2 regions of the Micromonospora sp. NPDC049139 genome follow, and region 1 is predicted to be linked to the other one. Evidence: riboswitches for the same ligand, from Rfam matches in the RefSeq annotation. Region 1 holds a riboswitch; the other holds the start of a gene.
What was found. A riboswitch is a leader RNA that binds a small molecule or an ion and turns the genes downstream of it on or off. The one in region 1 is predicted to bind cyclic di-AMP.
Positions count from the first base shown of each region.

Region 2: it holds a riboswitch for cyclic di-AMP, as region 1 does, so the genes downstream of both, ACZ6Q9_RS14995 (C40 family peptidase) here and ACZ6Q9_RS17995 (C39 family peptidase) in region 1, are expected to answer to the same signal.

Region 1 is NZ_JBVJHK010000009.1:208,769-212,627, reverse strand. Features, by position in the region: gene ACZ6Q9_RS18005 (hypothetical protein) at 1-290, shown strand, start outside; gene ACZ6Q9_RS18000 (hypothetical protein) at 507-1,265, shown strand; cyclic di-AMP (ydaO/yuaA leader) riboswitch at 1,554-1,695, shown strand; gene ACZ6Q9_RS17995 (C39 family peptidase) at 1,916-2,761, shown strand; gene ACZ6Q9_RS17990 (alpha/beta fold hydrolase) at 2,870-3,613, shown strand; gene ACZ6Q9_RS17985 (CDP-glycerol glycerophosphotransferase family protein) at 3,636-3,859, opposite strand, start outside.
Region 2 is NZ_JBVJHK010000007.1:4,537-8,395, forward strand. Features, by position in the region: gene dcd (dCTP deaminase) at 79-657, shown strand; gene ACZ6Q9_RS14995 (C40 family peptidase) at 729-1,769, opposite strand; cyclic di-AMP (ydaO/yuaA leader) riboswitch at 1,782-1,918, opposite strand; gene ACZ6Q9_RS15000 (N-acetylmuramoyl-L-alanine amidase) at 2,158-3,859, shown strand, end outside.

The DNA.
Region 1 (3,859 bases):
TTCCCGCCGCCGCCTCGGCCCAGGCCGGAGTTTCCGCGACCGACACCTGGGCGCCCCTGGTCCCGGCCTTCCCCGTCACGCTGGCACCCGCCGACCCGCCCGTGGCGGTCACCGACCACCGCGTCCTCTCCGACGGTGCCGCCGTCGACCGGGCCGCCACCGGCCCCGGCCACCCCGCTGCTCCGGCCGACCCGGGTGAGGCCGCCGGGGCCGTCACCCCCGGCCCGGCCCCCGCGCCGGGCGGGCACACCCCCGGCGCGGCCGTCCCCCGGGGCCCGCCGCACGTTTGATCCGCACCATCCCGCGGGGCACGCGCGCCCCGCGACCACGCCCGCCGCACGGCGTAGGAAGGGCTCCTTCCGCTATCGCAGGCGTTGACAGGTGCCCGTCCTCCGCTCTCCACCACCCGCGCCCGTCCCGGCGGCGGGACGTGGCACCGCCACGCCCCGCCACCCGGGCGCCGCGTGCGACCCGCTGACGCACTCGCTCCCCGTGAGGTGCCGACCATGGAGACCGTCGTCTACCAGTTCCTGATCGAGGTGCCGCGGGCCGCCGCCATCTGGTCCGCCCTGCTCCTGCTGGCCCTGACCGTGCTCGCCGTGCTGGTCGCCCGCCCCGAGCGGCTCCGTCTGGCCGACGAGCCGGTCGCCCCGCCCGCGGTCGACCCCGTGGCGGAGGCGGCCGACCTGCGCCGCTACGCCGAGGAGGTGGCCGTCGCGGCGGGCCGGGCCGCCCGCACCGCCCGGCGGTGGCGGGCCGACTGGCTCGCCGCCCAGGAGGAGGCCGACCGGGCCTGGCGGGCGTACGACGAGGCGGAGACCGCCGCCCGCCGCCTCACCGGGGCCGCCGCCCTGCCCGCCCCGCGCACGCCGCGCACGCCCGCCGAGTACGCCGCCCGCGAGCGCTGGCTGCACCATGCGGCGGTGGCGGCCCACTGGCGCGGCGACCTCTCCACCCGCCAACTCCGCGAGGTGTTCGGCCGCCGGGCCGGCTGGGATCCCCGCCGGCACCCGGTCGAGCAGGAGATCGCGCTGGCCCGGGCGGTACGCGACGCGAAGCGGGCCGCCCACCGGGCCGCCGCCGAGCGGGAACGGGCGGCGTGGCGGGACGCCGACCTGGCCGCCGAGGCGGCGCGGGCCCTGGCCGGGGAGGCGTACGCCGCAGCGGTCCGGCTCCGGCCGGGCCGGCTCCCGGCGGCCCGGCCGGTGTCCGCCGGGCGTCGGCCCGCGCTCGCCGCGCGCTGGCGGCCCGCGCGGGTGGGCTGACACCGCCGGGCAATTTCGTGACGCCGGTCATAGCGGCGCCGAACCGGTCATCCGGCGCGGCCCGGCCGATTCCCGCCGACGATTCCGCGCCGATGTCCGCCGCTCGTCCGGTTGTCGACGCAAGGTGCGTCGGGAAACGGTCGTCCCATTGAGTCGCGTCAGTGCCGAACTGACCGCAAAAAAAGTCCGAAGATCAAGGTTTAGGCAGGTGGGAGCGGGTTGGCAGGGCGCGGGCCGGCCAGTAGTGTCGGCCCGTCCGGTGCGGTAACCGATCGCAAGAGGCGACGCCGCGCCGACCCGCCTAATCGTGAACAGGCGAGCCGGGGACCCAGTGCAACATCGGGGTGAATCCGCGGGCCACGGCCCGCGGTAGGGCGTTCTTCCCGCCCGAATCCGTCAGCTAACCCGGTCGGCGGCGTCGGAAGGAGTTCCATCCCCGTGCAGCACCCACCCGCCCCCCGGTCGTTCCGGCGCCTCCACGGCGCCGCGGTGCCCGCGCTCGCCCGTCCGCACGCCGCGAGCTGACCCACCGGTCACCGCCCGTCGCCCGGCATCCCGGGCGCATCCCCTGAGTGGTCCACCACCGCCGGACGCCGTCCGCGCGGTCGGTCCCCCCTGCGCGGACCGGCGGCCGCTCACCCCCCGAGCCCGTGGAGGAAACCGTGAAGCACCACCTCAAGCGTCAGCTCCGTCGCCTCACGTCCGAGCGTCCGTACCAGGTGGCCGCCGCGTCGGCCGCGGCGCTCGTGCTCGCGTCGGGCACCGGCGCGTTGCTGGCCGGCACCGACGAGGCACCCGCCGCCGCACAGGCCCCGGTGGCCGTGAGCGAGCTGCGGGACGGCAGCGTCGCCTCGCGCGGCGACGCCCGCGTCGCGACCGCCCCGTCGACCGGCGCCCCGGCCGCGTCCAGCGCCGCTCCGTCGGCCAGCGCCACCAGCGCCGCCCCGAACCCGGATCTGACCCGCAAGCCGGAGCCGCCGAAGCCGCCGAAGGCGAAGTCCCTGGACTACGACTACCAGGCCCAGACCACCTTCTACAACTGCGGTCCGGCGGCCGTCCGGCACGCCCTCAGCGCCGCCGGAATCGCGCGCAGCCAGGACGCCCTCGGCGCCCAGCTGGGCACCGACGAGATGGGCACCGACTCGGCCGAGGACACCACCCGGGTGCTGAACGCGACGGTGAAGGGTGACCCGTACCGGACCCGGATGATCCCGGGCGGTGCCGCGACCCCGGCGCAGATGGACCAGCTCCAGGCCGACGTGGTCGCCGCCATCACGGACGGGCGGGGTGTCGTGGTGAACGTCGCCGGCAGCGCCACCGACACCGACGGCGGCTGGCACTCGTTCCCCGGCGGCCACTACATCGCCGTCGTGGGCTACCAGGACGAGGGCCGGCAGGTGAAGATCGCCGACTCGGCGAACCCGGCGACCGCGTCGTACTGGATGTCCACCATCGCCCTGGCGAACTGGGCTGCCACCCGCGGCTACTCCGCCTGAGAAAGACACCCGTCGGGCGTCGGCTCCCCACCCCGGGAGCCGGCGCCCGATGTCGTCTCCGGGTCACGGCCCTCGCCGGGGCGTACGGCGGGTGGCACACTGCGGCCTATGGCCGACGAATCGGGTGACCGGGACGGCCGGCGCGTCCTGCTGCTGCTGCACGGCATGGGCGCGACCGGGGACGTGTGGCTGCCCTGGGCGCCGCTGCTGGAGCGCCGGTGGGCGGGGCGGTGGCTGGCGCCGGACCTCGCCGGCCACGGCTGGTCGCCGCCGCTGTCGGCGTACTCGTTCGCCGGGCTGGCCGACCGGATCGCCGCGGGGCTCGCGGCGGGGGACCGGCTCGTCGTGCTGGGGCACTCCCTCGGCGGCGTGGTCGGGCTGGCGCTGGCCGCCCGCCGCGCCGGGCTGCCGGTCGACGCCGTGGTCGGGCTCGGCATCAAGGCCGTCTGGTCCCCGGCCGAGCTGGCGAAGGCCGGGGAGTTGGCCGCCCGACCGGTGACCTGGTTCGCCAGCCGGGACGAGGCGGCCCGCCGGTACCTGCGGGTGGCCGGCCTGACCGGGCTCTTCGCGCCGGACCACCCGGTGGTCGAGGCCGGGCTGCGGCAGGTCGACGGCCGCTGGCGGCTGGCGATGGACCCCGCCGCGTTCGGGGTGGGGGAGCCGGACCTGCGGGCCCTGCTGGCGGCGACGGACGTGCCGGTGCTGCTGGCCCGCGGCGAGCACGACCCCATGGTCACCGACGCCCAGCTCAAGGAGCTGGGCGTGCCGGTCGCCACCCTGCCCGGCCTGGGCCACAACGCCCACGTCGAGGCCCCCGAGGCCGTCCTGGAGCTGGTCGACCCGTACCGCTGACCCGCGAGAGGTGCCGGGCCGGTCAGGTGGTGGGGGAGAGGGTCGCCTCGTCCGGCTCGACCGGCAGGCCGGTCCCGCCGACGGCGCGCGGCGTCGGCGCGTTCCAGCCCGCGTCGAGCAGCCGCCGCGCGGCGTCCAGGAACGCCTCGGCGTACGACTCGGCCGGGAAGTCGCCCAGGTAGCGGCGCCGGGTGGCCCAGCGGGCGGCGGCGAGCGGGTCGGTGTCGAGCAGCGCGGCCAGCACCT
Region 2 (3,859 bases), on a different contig from region 1:
GCCGACATTCTATCGAACACGTGTACGAACAGGTAGTCCGACACGCAGGCCACGCACATCGCTCGCTAAGGTGGTGCGATGCTGCTCTCCGACCGCGACCTGGTCTCCGAGATCAAGGCGGGCACGCTCGCGCTGGAGCCGTTCGAGCCCACGCTGGTGCAACCGTCCAGCATCGACGTACGCCTGGACAAGCTCTTCCGGGTCTTCAACAACCACCTCTACACCCACATCGACCCGGCGATGCAGCAGGACGACCTGACGTCGATGGTCGAGGTGCCCGAGGGCGAGCCGTTCGTGCTGCACCCGGGCGAGTTCGTGCTCGCCTCGACGCTGGAGGTGATCTCCCTCGGCGACCAGCTCGCCGGGCGGCTGGAGGGCAAGTCGAGCCTGGGACGGCTCGGCCTGCTCACCCACTCCACCGCGGGCTTCATCGACCCGGGCTTCTCCGGCCACGTGACACTGGAGCTGTCCAACGTGGCCAACCTGCCCATCACCCTCTGGCCGGGCATGAAGATCGGTCAGCTCTGCATCTTCCGGCTCTCGTCGCCGGCCGAGCACCCGTACGGCTCGGCCGTCTACGGCTCGCGCTACCAGGGGCAGCGCGGCCCGACCCCGAGCCGCTCCTGGCAGCACTGGCGCACCTGGCCGACCCGCTGACCCGACGGCCGCCTGTTAGGAAGGGGCCCTTCCTCTACCGAATGCGTTAGGAAGGGCCCCTTCCTTACACCTCAGCCGGGGCGGCCGTAACTGTGGATCGGGCCGTCGTCGACCTTCTTCATCTTGACCGGCACCCCGGCTCGGGAGGCGTGCACCACCCAGCCCCCGCCGACGTACATGCCGACGTGGTGCAGGTCGCTGTAGTAGAAGACCAGGTCTCCCGGGCGCAGCTCGCCCCGGGTGACGGTCGCGGTGACCCGGCGCTGCTGCGCGGCGTTGTGCGGGAGCGATACCCCGGCCTTCGCCCAGGCGGCGAGCATCAGGCCCGAGCAGTCGTACGCGTTCGGGCCCTCGGCGCCCCAGACGTAGGGCTTGCCGATCTGGGCGCAGGCGAACTTGACCGCGGTGCCGGCACCGCCACCCGGGTAGCTGGCCGGGCAGGGGGCGGGGCGCAGCGAACCGCCGCCGCCGCTGCCGTAGATCCGCAGCCGCAGCTTCTGCAGCCGGTCGATCTCGGCGTTGATCTGTTTCTTCTTCGCGGCGAGCTGGGCCTCCGTCCGGCCGAGTTGGACGACCATCTCGTCGAGCGGGGCCTTCTTCTCGGCCAGCCGGTCGCGCAGCTCGGCGACCTGCCGCACGTCCTGCTGCTGGTGCTGGGCGAACCGGTCGAGCAGTTCGAGCTGGCCGACCATCTGGTCGGGCGAGCGGCTGCCCAGCAGGGCGTTGACGGCGGAGACGTTCTCGCCCTTGTAGGCGCGGACGGCCAGCGCGCTGACCTCCTCCATCGCCTGCTCGACCTGCCGTTCCAAGGGCTCGATCTGCTTGGCGAGGGCGTCGGCCTGCCTGCGCTTGGCGGCCAGGTCCTGGCGGGTGGCGTTGTGCCGTTCGATGATCGGTTCGAGCTTGTTCCAGTCCTCGTCGATCTGGCGCTCGATCTCGGCGACCGTCGGTTCGGCGTGGGCCGCCGTGGCGCCGCCGGTCAGGACGACGGCGAACGCGGCCAAGGCGGCGAGGGCGGTGGTGCAGCGGTACCAGCGTGGGCGCGGCGCAGCCGTCGTCGGGCCGGCGGGTGCCGACCGTGCCGACGGTGGCCGCGGGGCATGGTGTGCCACCGGGCTCCGTACTCCTTCTTCCCGTACCGCCTACCGGGTTAGCTGACGGGTTCGGGCGGGAAGGGGACGCCCTACCGCAGGTGCTGCGGATTCACCCCGGGGTACCTGGGTCCCCGGCTCGCTCGGGAGCGACTCGGCGGTGTCGGACCGTTACCGCCCCGGATGGACGGACTGTCGCCGGCCGACGAATGACCAGAGTAGAGATGGTCGTTATCGATCCGCAACCCATCGCGCCGTGACACACCGTACTCATGCGGGCCGGTGGAGCGTGTCACTCGGGGCGACGAAATTTTCCTTCTTCGGTAAGTGACGCATGGAAAGGTATTGACCGGAGGTGGCGCCCGGGGCGAAGGTGGCCCCACATTCGCCCGTCCGACCTGGGGGTCTGATGCACCTGTCAGCGACATCGAGGAGCAGACGCGTCCTGCTGGCCGCCGCCGTGGCGGCCGCCCTGGCGGCGACGCCGCTCACCGCCGCCGGAACCGCCGCCGCCGCGCCGACGACCGACCGGCAGCAGCAGTACGCCGCCGCGGCGGCGGAGTACGGCGTGCCGGAGAGCGTCCTGCTCGGAGTCTCCTACCTGCAGTCCCGCTGGGACACCAACGCCGGAACGCCGAGCACCAGCGGCGGCTTCGGACCGATGCACCTCACCGACGCGGAGTACGTCGCCGCCCTGCCCGGGGGTACCCACCACGACGACGGCACCGAGGACCCGCGGGGCGACGACTCCCGCCCGTCCCTGGCCGAGGCGCACGAGCCACCGGACACCCCGCCGCCCGCCGAGGCCTCGCTGCGGACGCTCGACGCCGCCGCCGAGCTGACCGGCGCCAGCGAGGAGGCGCTGCGGACGGACGTCACGGCGAACATCCGGGGCGGCGCGGCGCTGCTGGCCGCGTACCAGAAGCAGATCGGCGCCCCGGTCGGCGCCGACACCGACCCGGCGGCCTGGTACGGCGCGGTGGCCCGCTACTCCGGCGCGGACAGCGCCGACGCCGCGGCGGCCTTCGCCAACGAGGTGTACGCCACCATCGGCGCCGGCGACAGCCGGCTGACCGACGACGGACAGCGGGTCACCCTCGCCGCCCGCGCGGTGCAGCCGGAACGCTCCTGGCTCGACCAGCTGGGCCTGCGCAAGGTCGCCCGGCCCGACGGGCTGGAGTGCCCCGACACGATCTCCTGCGAGTGGATCCCGGCGCCCTACGTGCAGTACGGCCCGGCCGTGGGTGACTACGGCAACCACGACCTCGCCGACCGGCCGGCCCAGCAGAAGATCGAGTACATCGTCATCCACGACACCGAGGGCTACTTCGGGCCCAGCGTCAACCTCGTCAAGGACCCGAGGCGGGTGGGCTGGCACTACACCCTGCGCTCGGTGGACGGCCACATCGCCCAGCACATCAAGACCAAGAACGTCGGCTGGCACGCCGGCAACTGGTACGTGAACGCCAAGTCCATCGGCCTGGAGCACGAGGGCTTCGCGGGGCACGGCACCTGGTACACCGAGGCGATGTACCGCACCTCCGCCAAGCTGGTCCGCCACCTGGCGCTGCGGTACAACATCCCGCTGGACCGGCAGCACATCGTCGGTCACGACAACGTCCCCGGCACCGTCGCCTCGACCGTGCGCGGCATGCACTGGGACCCGGGCCCGTACTGGGACTGGTCGCACTACTTCGACCTGCTCAAGGCGCCGTTCACGTCGACCGCCACGCCGCAGACGGGGCTGGTCACCATCGACCCCGACTTCGCCACCAACCAGCCGCAGTTCACCGGCTGCAACCGGCAGCCGCCGGGCGTGCCGAACCCGCCCCCGCCGGTGGCTCCCTGCCCGCTGCGCGGCTCGTCCGCGGTGATCCTGCACAGCGCGCCGAGCCACGACGCGCCGCTGGTCAACGACATCGCGCTGCGGCCCGACGGCACCCCGAACACCATGTACATCTCCGACCACGGCGCCCGGGCCTCCGCCGGGCAGACGTACGCCCTGGCCGAGGTGCGGGGGGACTGGACCGCGATCTGGTACCTCGGCCAGAAGGCGTGGTTCCACAACCCCGCCTCGAAGCCGACCGCGAAGTGGTCCGTGGGCTTCGTGG